2 linked regions of the Laspinema palackyanum D2c genome follow. The protein of the gene in region 2 interacts with the protein of the main gene of each other region in a pairwise test. Links are inferred from orthologs where the notes say so. Each region holds a gene or a part of one and is shown on either strand. Other genes may lie near its edges.

What was found.
Region 1: the proteins of NG795_RS24855 (region 2) and def interact in binary tests that used the Escherichia coli proteins (3 or more experiments, as listed by UniProt). The link is inferred for Laspinema palackyanum D2c from one-to-one orthologs.

What each region holds. Positions count from the first base shown.
Region 1 is NZ_JAMXFD010000041.1:9,392-21,009, forward strand. What follows is about bases 3,736-6,489. They hold def (peptide deformylase), read left to right. Parts: upstream 3,736-4,707; coding sequence 4,708-5,271; downstream 5,272-6,489. Other genes in these bases: NG795_RS26595 (Calx-beta domain-containing protein), read left to right, coding at 3,736-4,545; NG795_RS26605 (hypothetical protein), read left to right, coding at 5,372-5,572; NG795_RS26610 (endonuclease/exonuclease/phosphatase family protein), read right to left, coding at 5,636-6,489. Also shown: NG795_RS26590 (sucrose synthase), read left to right, coding at 1-202; more of NG795_RS26595, read left to right, coding at 1,123-3,735; more of NG795_RS26610, read right to left, coding at 6,490-6,898; crtH (carotenoid isomerase), read right to left, coding at 7,158-8,684; NG795_RS26620 (hypothetical protein), read right to left, coding at 8,647-8,811; upp (uracil phosphoribosyltransferase), read left to right, coding at 9,188-9,838; NG795_RS26630 (ssl2009 family thylakoid membrane protein), read left to right, coding at 10,034-10,369; NG795_RS26635 (YggT family protein), read left to right, coding at 10,629-10,913; NG795_RS26640 (FxLYD domain-containing protein), read right to left, coding at 11,025-11,525. UniProt on the Escherichia coli protein: Removes the formyl group from the N-terminal Met of newly synthesized proteins. Requires at least a dipeptide for an efficient rate of reaction. N-terminal L-methionine is a prerequisite for activity but the enzyme has broad specificity at other positions.
Region 2 is NZ_JAMXFD010000032.1:42,545-45,370, reverse strand. It holds NG795_RS24855 (aspartate-semialdehyde dehydrogenase), read right to left. Parts: upstream 2,021-2,826; coding sequence 980-2,020; downstream 1-979. Other genes in the region: dapA (4-hydroxy-tetrahydrodipicolinate synthase), read right to left, coding at 1-572.

The sequences.
Region 1 (11,618 bases), on a different replicon or contig from region 2:
ACGGGCGATCGAGCGGGTTTACACCACCTATACTTGGAAAATTCATACCACCCGCTTGTTGTCCCTTTCTAAAATTTACGGGTTCTGGAATTATACTTCCAAGGAAAACCGTGAGGATATGTTGCGCTACTTAGAGGCGTTATTTTATCTGGTTTACAAGCCCCGTGCTCAGGCGTTATTGGCGGAACACCGGAACCGATAGAGCAGGCATTGAACTTTTCCTAAGATAACCATTCAAGTTCTTTTGAAGGGGTGAGTCTTAAAGCTTGAGAATTAAGAATTAAACTCTAATCAGATTGATTAGATTAATTCTTAATTCTCAAGTTTAATCCCCTCTTCCGTTACCCCCGGATGTATCCCGGTCCCCTACCACGATGCTCTTACCGCCTCTCCCCTCATCACCCCTTCAGGTTCGAGCAGATCCATCATCGATTAACCCCCCCTCCCCATTCCGACTTGGCTTGAAATTCGAGAGTCTCGTTCTCACTAAAGTATTTTGAAATTTCCATAAAAGCCTGACCGCCAAAAAATCGAGTCTTGCCTCAGTTTTTGAGCGGCCAGTGATAGCAATTTGGGTAAATTTGGGTATAATCCAAAACAACTGGCTCTGCTCCGAATCCAGAAGGATCCAGAAAAATCACTTGTGCCTTCTTGTGACTGGGTATTTAAAAGCGGACGGGAGGGGGTCGTTTGAGATCCCGTGACTCAACATAAATAAAAGAGAGTAACCCAGGGGTATCCTATCAGATCCCCAAAATTAGCCAAGGACTACTATTTACATTGAGTAAATCTTGGTCTATGGTGCTAAGGGTATATTTCCATCAAAAATGGGGCCAGCCCATGATTCTCGGGTTCCTCATCGTCGGTTCAATAAGGCACTGCTATTGTCCAATTAGACGGAATGCGTGCATTGTAAAAACACAATTGCAAAAACAGGAGGGGGTGCAAGTTTTATTAAAAATATCTTTTTTAGTGCATCTGAATAGTAGTGAGCGATCGCCAATGTAGATAATCCATGACAACCGCTACTTTTTGATGATTAAGCCGAGCGATCGGTCTTGAAAAACTCCGAGTGATGAGTTTAGTATTTACCCAAACTATTCTGTAGATAGAATTCCCAAAATGGCAGAAATTAGCGACCCGAACAATCCCCAGGCGAACCATCTTCCAGGATCCTCTATTCCCGGATTAGATGAAAGCGATCCCCTAGAATCCTCTCGAACTTTAGAGGAAGAGGGGATTTTTTTAGATTTATCCTTACTGCAAATCATCCAAGGCCAAGCTGGAGATGATACGATTATTGGTTCCCTCGCCGACGATACCATCGTTGGCAATGCCGGGAACGATACCCTTTATGGAAATGTAGGCAACGATAGCCTCCTGGGAAACCAAGACAACGACACGATCGCCGGTGGTCCCGGTAACGACATCATTCGCGGGGTCTCTGGCAACAACGTCCTCTACGGAGACCTCACCCGAGAGGGACTCTCCCTTGAAGAAGAATTTGGCAACGACATCATCTTTGGCGGCATCGGCGATGACCTAATTTTCGGCAACCAAGGCGATGATACCCTCGATGGAGAAGGGGGGACCGACACCATTTATGGCGGCCAAGGCAACGACCTCATCATCGGTCATGAGGGGAATGACCTCCTCTCCGGTGACGGTGGCAACGACCTCATCTATGGTGGTCTCAGCAACGATAACATTGCGGGCGGTCTCGGCAGCGATACCCTCTACGGGGAAGAAGGGGATGAGATCCTCAATGGCAACGAAGGCAGCGACTTATTAGTAGGCGGTGCCGGGAACGACATCCTCTACGGTGACGACCTCACTGCCGAAGTTTTGGCGGGCGGGAACGATGTCCTCTACGCCGGGGAAGGCAATGATACCGCCTACGGTGGCGTCGGCAACGACATCATTTTTGGCAATGAAGGCAATGACGTCATTTTTGGCAACAAAGGCGCTGACATCCTCTATGGCGGTCAAGGCGATGATACCGCCTACGGGGGTCAAGATAACGACCAACTGTTTGGGGACAAAGGAAATGATGTCCTCTTTGGCAATCTCGGCGATGACTTCGTAAATGGGGGTGAAGGCAATGACCTACTCCTAGGCAACGAAGGGAACGATCTCCTCGACGGCGGTTCGGGAGACGATCTCATTTACGGCGGTCAAGATAACGATACCATTCGAGGCAGCGATGGAAATGACCAGCTTTTTGGTGATAAAGGCAATGATGTCATTTTCGGTGGAGTCGGCAACAATACCCTCACCGGCGGCCAAGGGTCGGACCAATTTGTAATTTCCCCTGGATTAGGATTTCTGCAACAAACGCGAAACTTAATTACCGACTTCAACGATGGGCAAGATTTCCTCCTCTTAGCCGATCGCATCACCTTTGAAGACCTCGACATCCGCGAGGAATTTGATGCCACCGGCACTCTCAATACCCTCATTCTCGATCGCCTCACCGGCACCGTTACCATTTTACAAAATGTCAGTGCCAGCGCCATTACCCGGGATGATTTCCTACCCCCACTCGCACCGCCACCGCCACCGCCACCGCCGGAGGCCGTGCCACTCCCAGCCATCCCCACCCCTCCGATTGTCAATGTTCCCGTAATCCCGGGACCCCCAGCGCCACCCGAACCCGAACCCGAGGAGAGTGTCATTCAATTTAGCAATGCCACCTACCGAATTAATGAAAATGGTACTCCCGAAGCGATGCTAGTCACGGTGACTCGCGGCAATAGTAGCGAAGGGTTGATTACGGTCGATGTGGTTCTTCAAGGCAATCCGGGAACTGCAACAGCGGTAGATGATTATGGCAATATTTTCCCCGTTCCTATCCAGTTTGCAGAGGGAGATACCACCGCCAAACAGGTTACTATTCCCATTGTTAACGATACCCTCGCCGAAGCTACGGAAACGATTAGCTTACAACTGGCCAATCTCACAGGTACGGCAATTTTAGGCAGCCAATCTACCGCGACGGTCGAAATTATCGATGATGATAATCCAGGAGAGTTAGAGTTTGTCATTCCAGCGGAAGGGAGTTTCCGAGTTAAAGAAGATGGAACCCTGGTCCGACAAGTCCAGGTCCGTCGAGTCAATGGCAGCAGCGGTGCCGTAGGCGCGGATATCACTCTGGCAGCGGGTTCAGCAAGTACAAATCCACCCGCCCAACCGGGAATTTTGGGAGAGGATTTTGCGGCAGTTCCGGTTCGCGTCTCCTTTGCGGATGGGGAAACGGCAACTAAAACCATTACACTCCCACCTACGGCCATTTTACGCGGGACACCGCAACTGGATGGTCTCAAAATCGTCAACTTATCCTTGACCAATCCCACAGGTGGGGTACAAGTCAGTACCACTCCAGCACCCCTGCAAATTGAAGATATTGATCAACTGGTTGTCAGTATTGAGGTGACTCCCCCGGGAAATGAGGCGTTTGAATCGGCCCAGGGGGACCTGCAAGCCCCGGCCACCCGAGAAGGGGCGTTTACGATCGCCCTGCGAGATGCCAATGGTGCTCCAGTCAATGCTCCTGCCGGGGGTTTAACGGTTTCCTATCGGGTGGATACCACCCCACCGGCACAACCCACCGATCCACAAGCAGCAGTCGAGGGTCAAGACTACAATGCCTTCTTAAATAATGCCGCCTTCACCTTGGGGAGCAATACCGTCTTCATTCCCGAAGGAACTTCCACCGCTACCATTAACATCAATCCGACTGACGACAATTTGCCCGAAGGGAATGAATTCATTAAGGTCATCCTGAATGAAACGGCTGATTACAACATCGCCAGTGACAAAAAAGAAGGGCAAGTTCTCCTAATCGATAATGACTCACCGATTGTCCGCATCAGTCCAGCCACTGGACGGATTAAGGAAGGAGAAACCCCTCAGACTGTCTTGACCATCTCGCGAGAAGATAGTGCGGGTAATCCGATCACCTCGGGAGCTTTGACCGTCAATTATGGAAGTGGCGGGACCGCCACCAATGGTGTAGATTATGACCAGTTGACTGGGCAAGCCGTGATTCCAGATGGTCAATCCTCGGTCAACGTTACGGTTCGGGCTTTGGATGATAACAATGCAGAACCCGATGAAAGCGTCCGCCTAACCCTCCAAGGGTCCACGGATACGACCCAGGTTTATCAACTGAAAGAGGGACAAGACCAGAGTGTTGTTACTCTTGAAGATAATGAGACTCCCCAAATCAGTGTAGTGGGACGGGCTGCCGATGTCTTGGCTGACCCTCCTACAGGTAACCAGTTCCAATTTATCCGGTTTGGCGATAAAGCTATCCCCTTGGCGGTGACTTATACTGTCGCCGGGACGGCTGTACCTGGTACGGACTATACGGCATTACCCCTCACCCTTAACTTTACGGCAGGACAAAGTTCGGTGTTGGTTCCGTTCACTCCTATTGACAATCCGAATGATGCCCTTGCCAAGGTGGTTGAGATTCAGTTAGTAGATGGAGCAGCTTACGATCTAGGGTTTGCTCCTCGGGGCAATTTGCTGTTCTTAAACTAAGAACAGGGTCGATTGGGGTTAACGCCCGTTAACCCTGCCCCATTTAGCCCCAGTCTCCCCAACCTTGAGAAGGGGAGACTCTGCGGCTTTTGTATCAATAGGTTAAGATCGAAATAACAAGCCTAGATTAAAACCTAGCCGGAAACCGCACCCCCTAAGTTCATGACTTCTCCAGTTCTTGTCGAAAAGAAAAAGTTAGAGCATCCACCTCGGGATATTCGTTATCTCGGCGATCGCGATCTGCGTCAGTCTGCCAAGCGCGTGGCTCAAGTGGATGCCGATATCCGCCAACTGGTGCGGGAAATGCTCCAAAGTATGTACACGGCGGATGGGATTGGATTGGCGGCACCCCAAGTCGGGGTCCAAAAACAAGTGATTGTTGTTGACTGTGATTTGGAAAACGCTGCAACTCCCCCCCTTGTCCTGATTAATCCCGTGATCAAGAAATTTGGCGGCGATGAATGCACCTATCAAGAAGGCTGCCTCAGTATTCCCGGGGTTTATTTGGATGTTAAACGCCCCGAAATTATCGAAGTGGCTTATAAAGATGAACGGGGACGTCCTCAAAAAATGACGGCGAAAGGGATTGTCTCGCGCTGCATTCAGCATGAGATGGATCACCTCAATGGTGTACTCTTTGTCGATCGCGTGGAAAATCAGTTGGCGCTCACTGAAGAACTGACCAAACAAGGATTCTCGACGAAAGACGTTAAATCCATGCTGTAGGGAAGAGCCAACGGTTAACTATTAAGGGTTAACCGTTTTTTCACCGCTTCAATTGTCACCTAGTAATACTGTAGTCATCCTTTATTGGTCAGGGTTTCTCATGTTCATGTCTCCCAAAACTTCCCTCTTTCTTGGCGCTTCCTGTGTTGCAGCGATCGCCTCGGTGGGTTCAATTTTTGAACTCTCCTCCGGACAACCTGAACTCGGTGCAGTCGCCACTACTATCATTTTGGCCGTTAGCGTTCCTAGTGTGGTTTTATTCTTCTTAGCTGCAGTGCGTGACGCGAGGTCTTCTAGCTGATTTGCCCCTCTCTCGTCGGGTTTAGGGAGTCTACTTTTTAAGGTAGGGTAGGTCCTCTCTACCCTACTCCTTTAAAACTCCTAAATCTGTCACCAGGGGTAGATGATCTGAGCCAATATTAGGTCCTTTTCGAGTGTTTAAAACTTGAATCTCTCGATTTACGAAACAATGATCGATGGGGATAGAAAGCAGGGGGTTAAGGCTAGGCCAAGTGGGCATAATTCCAAACCCTGAACGGGCATTTTTAAGGTTGGAATTTTTGACAAATTTTTTATAAATAGGAGACCATAGGCTAATATTAAAATCTCCTACAACTAGGGTTGGATTGTTTAAAGGGGCTACATAGTCAGCAATCGCTTCTAACTGCTGATTTCGCTTTTTAAATAGGTTTTTTGAGAGGGGAATATTAGTATGCGCAACCACAATAGATAAGACTTTTTCCGGAAACGATATTTGGGCGATAACTCCTCGTTTTTGGGAGTCTAAACTGTTCTCATAAACTCGTGTTAAGGGGAGGGAACTATATAAAGCTATATCTCCTTTTAATACGGCATAAGGCAGAATATCCCGTAAGGTTTCTAACTGTTCCTTCCATTCTGTTTTAACCTCCATAAATGCAGCAATATCGGGAGTTTCTTGGCGGACAAAACTTAGGAGTTTTTCGTACTGTTTATTTTGAAATAAAAGGTTAGACTGTAAAACTTTGAGGGGAATTGAAGATTGAACCGGGGTGGCGATCGCGGGATTGGGCCAGTACCAAGGCGCAATTTCTGCTAAATTTAGCACAATACAAATTAAACTAACAATAATCCAAGATTTACGCCGTTTAAAAGCAAAATAAAAAAATCCAATTATTCCCCCTATCAAATATTGTAACTTAAAATGAGAAGTCAAATCTAGGAGATAGAAAAACTGGCCCAAATATCCCAATATAGAAAGCAAAATTAATCCACAAACCCCTACTTTAACCCCATGTCTTCCTAAAAATTGAAGTTCTGTCAACTTTTGAGTTTCATTGTGTAAAACAACCCACTTGAGTTGAATTTTTAAAGGGTATGAAAGAGGTAATCGGTCAATTTCTGTTAAAAGTTTATCGGCGGTTTCTAATTGTCTGCGTTTCTGATAAATTTTTATCGCAACTGTATCAAGGCAGTAATTAATTACCCAATTAACCACTAAACCCACTCCCACTAACACAAACAAACCTCCCACTAATTTAAACGGCCCTCCTAAGTTCTGTAATCCCGACAAAATTGCTGAATTTCCCGTTTTTCCAGTAGCCTGAATACTGAGAAAAAGAAGTAACGCAGGAATAGTAACAGTCATGCCGGTAATTATAAATCTATCCATATTTTTTAGGGCTTAAACCTCGGAGTAAGTTGCTAAATACTTTACAAGAAGAATTAATGAGAACTGCCTTTAATTTGGGGTAATCTATGAAAAAATTCACAAAAAAATCTGAAAATTAGCTATACATTCCTCTAGTAAAAAAATTCATTTGATAATTTAATAATAGCCCAAAGTAATGGCGACTGCCATTACTTTGTTATCCCCAAAATCTAATCGTTTTGGTTACTTTTCTACTTTACAATCCCAAATCGACTCCAATTCTGTGGGCGCAGGCAAACCCAGAAAAAGCCACCGCATTTAATCCTTGTCCGGGAAAGGTACTATCTCCCACACAGTACAATCCCGGAATTGAGGTGCGGTTAAATGGCATTCTCAACAATCCCAATAACTTCCGTCGGGGAATCGGTCCATAAGTCCCATCCACCCGATTTAAAAACCTGCGGTGCGATCGCGGGGTTCCCACCTCCATATAATCCAATCCCGCATCTAAACCGGGAAAAATCTCTTCTAAACGCTCAATAATTCGTCCTGCCGCTTCTTCCTTCTTCTCTTCATACTCTTCCGAAGACATTCCCTCCCAATCCTTAATCCAACTGGGGGTAAACGTATGAATAATATGATATCCCTCCGGAGCTAAACTCGGATCCAAGAGGGTGGGAATCGACACAAAAATCGTCCCCTCGGGTTCTTCCATCTTCTTCCACTGGTCTAAGAGAATATGATGACAAGCGGTATCCGGTGGCAATACCCCCGCTTCTACCCCTAAATGCAAACTAATAAAACTGGGGGATTTGCGATAGCGACTGCGCCAACTTTCTTCTTGCCGAGGTAGTTCGCGATCGCCCAATAACTTGTCAAACGTATCCCATCGCGTCGCATTCGACACAATCCGTTGGGCCCGATATTCCGCTCCCGTGGTCAATTTTACCCCCACGGCCCGTCCGTTTTCGGTGATAATTTTATCAACCCGGGATTGATAGCGAATGGTACTTCCGGCATTGACTAATCCTTCGGCTAATTTCTTAGCAATTTGTCCAACGCCGCCTTTAGGATAATTAATCCCTCCATAGTGGCGATCGGAAAACACCATCCCGGCATTAATCATCGGGGTCATTTCTGCTGGAACCACGGACCAGCAATAGCATTCGATATCGATAAATTTCAGCAGGGCCGGATCTTTGATATACTTGCGGGCAATATCTCCGGCATTCAAGGGCAGATATTTGACTAACCCCAAACAGGCGAGGGGATGCTGGAAAAATACCTGCATCAAATAGCGCGGTTCTTCCAAGGACAGTAACGGCATGGCATTGAGACAGTTGAATACTTTCCAGCATTCATCGTAAAATTGGCGAATCCCCTCCCGTTCATGAGGGAACCGACTGCCTAGTTCTTGCAAAAATTTCTCATAATTCCGATGAACTTCTAGGTCCAATCCGTCCGGGAGGTGATAGTGGATCTGAACCGGATCCGGGACGGTTTCGAGGTGGACCTTGACTGCATCCAGAGCGCGAGTTAGCAGGTTCGTGGTGCCTTGGTCCCCAAATCCGAAGATCATTGAGGCTCCTTGGTCAAAACAATAGCCGTTGCGCTCAAAGGAACCCGAACTGCCTCCGGGAATGGTGTAGCTTTCCAGGACGAGGACCTTGGCTCCTTTGGCGGCGAGTTGGGTGGCGGTAACGAGTCCGCCAATGCCGGAACCGATAACGATAACATCAAAATTCTCAGTTTGGGGTGAGGTTGGGGTGGAAGCAACTGCCATGAGTCGAAGTCTTGCGATCGCCTAAAGGGTTATGAATTGGAGAGCTGACCACATTGCACTGCACCCACATTTGGACCCCAATTCGATGTTCGGGACAACCGGATGCAGGTTTTACAGACAATGCCACAAGCTATGGGGTTATTGTAAGGGAAATTTTAGGTCAGGGGCGCAGGGATTTGAGTTATTCTTGACCCCAAGCTTTGCGCCCACCCCCCCAAAAGAAATACGGGACTAGCCGCTATTGCTGACCAATCCCGCCTGCCGATCCTTTTTGAGAGGAGAACACTTTAGTAATCTCAATATAGACTTATTGAAAATCTTTGTCAATACTTATTGAGAAGTTTTTTCAGAAAAATTTTGAGCTCATCTGCGAGTTAACAACAGGTAACGGAATCTGGGGCAGAAAACGATCGCCCCCAGATGAACGAAGCAGACCCGGAAGGCAGTACAATCGGTCTGGTCTCCAACCTAGAATTTAAGACAAGCGATCGCCCAAAAAGTCCATGACCATACAAATGCGAGTTTATGTGCCGCCGCATCCGTTGATCAAGCATTGGCTTGGGGTGGCGCGGGATGCCGGAACCCCACCAGCCCTGTTTCGGAGTGCCATCACCGAATTAGGACGCTGGCTGACTTATGAAGCCTGTCGGGACTGGTTGCCGGTGGTAGAAACCACCATCGAAACCCCCCTGGCTCCTTGTCCCGCCACCTTTGTCAATCCGGAAGTGCCGGTGGTGGTGGTGCCGATCCTGCGGGCAGGATTAGCCCTGATGGAAGGGGTGCAACCCGTGCTCCCCTTGGCAGCGGTGTATCATTTGGGCATGGTCCGGGATGAAGAAACCCTGGAAGCGCGATGTTATTTAAACAAACTGCCGGATCAAATTGACCCCCAAACCCGAGTGCTGATTTGTGAACCGATGTTAGCGACTGGGGGGACAATTATGGCAACAATGGCGATGCTCACAGAACGCGGTGTGGATCCGGGGCTGATTCGGATTTTGTCTGTGGTGGTGGCATCCCCAGCCTTGCAAAAATTGAGTCAAGTCTATCCGAGTTTGAATATCTATACCGCTTGCATTGATGAAAGTCTCAATGAGAACGGTTATATTGTGCCTGGATTGGGAGATGCAGGCGATCGCGCCTTTGCAACTTGAGTCAAGGCGACACACTAGCACCGCCTTTACAAAGCCTTGACAAGCTGCCGGTGTGTCGCGCTAAAGATGAAGAGAGTACCCAGCCCAATATGTTATGATATCCAGCATTAGAGGGGTTCCGGGACCCTATATTCCCAGGGTAGAAATTAAAAAGCCACAACTGAAAGCAGCAGAAACTCAACACAGGGGAAGGCAATGAGTAATCGAGATAATTTTGCAGGCGGATTTTTACTGGGAACGATTTTAGGTGGCATCGTGGGTGGAGCGATCGGGGCGATCGTCGGTGCAAAACTAGCCGAAGATAATAATAAGCCAGCGGAAAACGGGAACCGTCCTGAACCTAGACCCCGAAAGCTGAAAAAACGGCAGTTTGCCGAACAAGCAGGCATGGAAACGGCACGGCGTTCTTTGGAAAACAAAATCGCTCAACTCAATGATGCGATCGATGACGTGCGGCAACAACTGAGCCATGTCAACGGGACTACAGTTGAGGAAACCGAGAGCGTTTCAGCCCTGATGGAAGAATCCTAACCCTATCCCGATGTTGCCACAACTAGGATGGCAAGTGCAGGATCGATGAGGAACCGGGTTTTGGACAAAATCTCTGGTGATTCCCGATAAATCTGGGTAAAAAGCCGGTTTCGGGTCCCCTACGGCTAAATTCTGGGAGCGATCGCCCGGTTCGTTTGTGATTCGGAAACCCGACTGCATAAAAATTCGGCGATCGACTACACTAAAAACAAGGCTCAATTGAGCTTAGAATTCAGATAGTCCAAGCCAATCAACCATAATGAATCCTGCACTAGACTTAATTTTCAGCACCCTAGCTGCATTTTTTCAAATTTATTTCGTTCTGTTGATCATTCGGATTCTCTTAAGCTGGTTTCCCAATGTCAACTGGTACGATCCTCCGTTTTCCATTGTCAGTCAGCTCACGGATCCTTACCTGAATATTTTCCGTTCTTTTATTCCGCCTTTAGGGGGATTAGACTTATCCCCCATCTTGGCAATTTTTCTGTTGCAATTCATCGGGCAGTTCTTCAACAGCTTATCGGGCCCGGCATTAGGGTTTTAATGCCCGGTATGCCGGAAATCTCAATTCCGGGTTACTCCCAAGAACAAAAGCGGCGAAATTAGACTCGCCGCTTTTTGTTGAAGGATCGAGGGGAGTCGGAAGAGATTCAGCCTAATCGAGACTATCCAGACTATTCTCATAGAGTAACGGTTTGACCTGCCCGCTAAATCCCCTCGCCTTGAATTTGTCTAATTTGAACGGCGTGGGGAGATTCGCGGGAACGGAGATTCTGAACTCAAAATCGCTATTTCCGGGAGGGACAGACTGAATATTGCCCAAGCGGGTGCGATTGGGCATGATATTGTTGCCATTAGCATCATAAATCACGCCAAATACATCAGCATCGTAAACGGGTTTACCCGAGGTATTTTTAGCGGTTCCGCTAATGATAAAACAGTTGGCAGCGCTCATATCGCCACTGGCTACAATGCCCTCGGAGAGTTCTTCACCACAGTCTTTGTAGGCGATATTGGAAACTTGGATATCGGTCAAGGCTAAAGCAGGAGGAGTAAACCAAAATAAGCCGATCGCAATGGCGATGGGAAGAATTATCTTCCTCAACTGGAAGAAACGCCCGGTTTTAGTCAGGGAAAGTTGCACAGATTTCATCATCAGAACACCTCGGAATAGGGGATGGTTGGAAGTGAACAAAATTCAAGAAAGATAGGCGGGATTGTCAAAAACCAAGCTAAAACCTAGCTTACC
Region 2 (2,826 bases):
TCATCCCCAGAATAAATTTGAAATTCGGGTGGGGTCAGGCTTCTCACCAAGCTGGCTTGGTCTAAGCTGCCACTGGCTTCTTTAATTGCCACAATGTTAGGAATTTCGGCAAGACGGGCAACGGTTTCCGGAAGCAGGTTTTGGCCGGTGCGTCCGGGAATGTTATAGAGCATGATGGGGAAATCCGGGCAGCTTTGCGCGATCGCCTTAAAGTGCCGATATAACCCTTCTTGGGGGGGTTTGTTGTAATAGGGAACAACTTGCAGCGAGCCATCTAATCCTATATTAGCAGCTTTTTGAGTTGCTGCGATCGCCTCCCGGGTAGAATTCGATCCGGTTCCAGCAATCACTTTCCCTCGGCTACCTACAGCCTTTTTCACCACCTGGAATAATTCATACTCTTCATCCCAGGTTAGGGTCGGTGATTCTCCTGTTGTGCCACAAACGAGCACTGCATCAGTCCCATGTTCGACTAAATGAGCGGCCAGCTTTTCTGTAACCCCATAGTTCACGCTACCGTCTGCATTAAACGGTGTAATCATTGCGGTGACAACTCGTCCGAAATTCACCACGCTCTCCTTATTGTTTATCAATTGTGTATTCAGGTTATTGATCAATCGGGTCGCGATCGCGCTGTTTGGAGGAGTCTTTCCCCAAGGCATGAAACTTCGACCCTAGGTCAAACTGTAAACTCTAACCGATGGAACGCAATCCCACATCTGTCATGGTTGATGCTGTTCCCCCTGCATAGCATCTAGCCATCGGTGCAGACTGGATCGAGCAAGTCCGGCGAGGCGATCGCCGTTTCAGAGGAACCGTTCAACACCCAGACTCACCAAGGGGTATAGACTGAGCATCATTTCCGACCCTACAGAAAGGAACTCCAAAGGGCGATCGCCCCAATCCCGGACTACAACATCCGTGCTAACCTCGAACCTTGACTCCCAGTCAGATTGCCGATGACACTGCCTCCGGCATTCTAAGCAGAGACAGCCGCTGCCGGTCGAATCCAATTTCGAGCCACCAACAATTCAGCAATTTGCACCGCATTTAACGCGGCCCCCTTGCGAATTTGATCGCCACTTAGCCAAAGTTCTAACCCATTCGGCCCAGAAATATCCTGGCGGATCCGACCCACCAACACTTCATCACGACCCGTCGCCTCCATCGGCATCGGGAAATAATTCGCCTGCCAGTCTTCCACCAACTTAACTCCAGGAGCAGCAGCTAAAATTTCCCGAGCCTTTGCCACACTAAAAGGCTGGGCAAATTCTAAGTTCAACGCCTCCGAATGCGCTCGCAGCACAGGAACTCGCACACAAGTTGGACTAATTCTAATGTCAGGATCCCCAAATATTTTGCGAGTCTCATTGACCATTTTCATTTCTTCCTCGCAATACCCTTGGTCATTCAGGGGGGAATTATGCGGGAACAAATTAAACGCTAACGGGTAAGGGAAAATATCCGTTTTTGGCGTCTGACCTTGCAGAATAGCCGTCGCCTGCTCCTTCATTTCTTCCATCGCCCGGGCACCGGCACCACTGGCAGATTGGTAAGTTGCTGCCACAATCCGCTGTACCGGCTGGACTTGATGCAGGGGCCATACCGCCACCGCCATCAAAATGGTTGTGCAATTGGGATTAGCAATAATGCCTTGATGGTGCGCTGCTGCTTCTGGGTTCACTTCTGGAACCACCAGGGGGACATTCGGATCCATGCGAAAGGCACTGGAGTTATCCACCACCACAGCACCAGCAGCCACTGCTTTGGAGGCCCAAGCCTTAGACGTGGACCCACCGGCTGAAGCCAGGACCACATCCACGTTCTTAAACGAACTTTCTTCGACCACTTCCACGGGAATTTCTTCCCCTCGGAAAGTCAAGGTTTTGCCTGCCGATCGCGGGGAAGCCAACAGCTTTAAATCCGACATCGGAAAGGCGCGAGAGTCCAGCAACTCTAACAATTCAGTGCCCACGGCACCCGTTGCGCCGAGAATGGCTACTTTATAAGATTTCGACAAATGACAGTCCTCCAACTATGTTCAGATATGAGTCTTGAGTAATAATAGATGCGATTCAAATAGGTCTTAAATGGATATCGGGTGTTTTCCTTACATCAGTTTTAAAAGGGCCGAGGCAGTGAGCCGTGCCGGGGAATTAACTTCCACCTCTAGATCTTAAAGAGTCTGGTTTGGGATTGATGACTAGGAGTAAACCCTTACTTGATCCGGAACAGATTGGATAGTTTATTTACGGATAACAATGTATTTATTACAGATTGGAAACAAAAAGTCAATAAAAAATAGCCTTGAGTGAAATAACGGTTATTTTATTATACCCCTGATTGGCTGAAAATTTTTGAGATTCCTAGAAGGCCGGTACAGTATTGGATAGATGAGGACCCCAAACCCGGTTTATAACCTGGACGGGACGATCCCCGGAAAAGGCGATCGGCCCCAGGCCAGATTCAGGGGGTGTCAGGGACTTCTAACTTCCGGTTCCTCAGTCTGAGGCCAGAGTAACATTTTCAGGGCGCGATCGCCCCAAAAAAATTACTCCAGCACTTTTTTTGGTAAAATTTTAGATTCTCCCTAAAAAATAGCTGCATAGCCCATTGTTCAAGGGATAATCACCCGCAGAGCCGTGGTTTTTTATGGAAAGGCGATCGCCCTTGACGCCCTGGATCAGCTAGGATCTATAGTTGCAGCAAAGATAGCCTTGGGCTTGACCGAGTTGCCCGATCCTGAGCCAGATGGTCCTAAGACCTAGCCCCAGTCAGTGGGCCTGCCTGGGGCCGAGGTCCAGTCATCAGACCAGGAGGAATTCC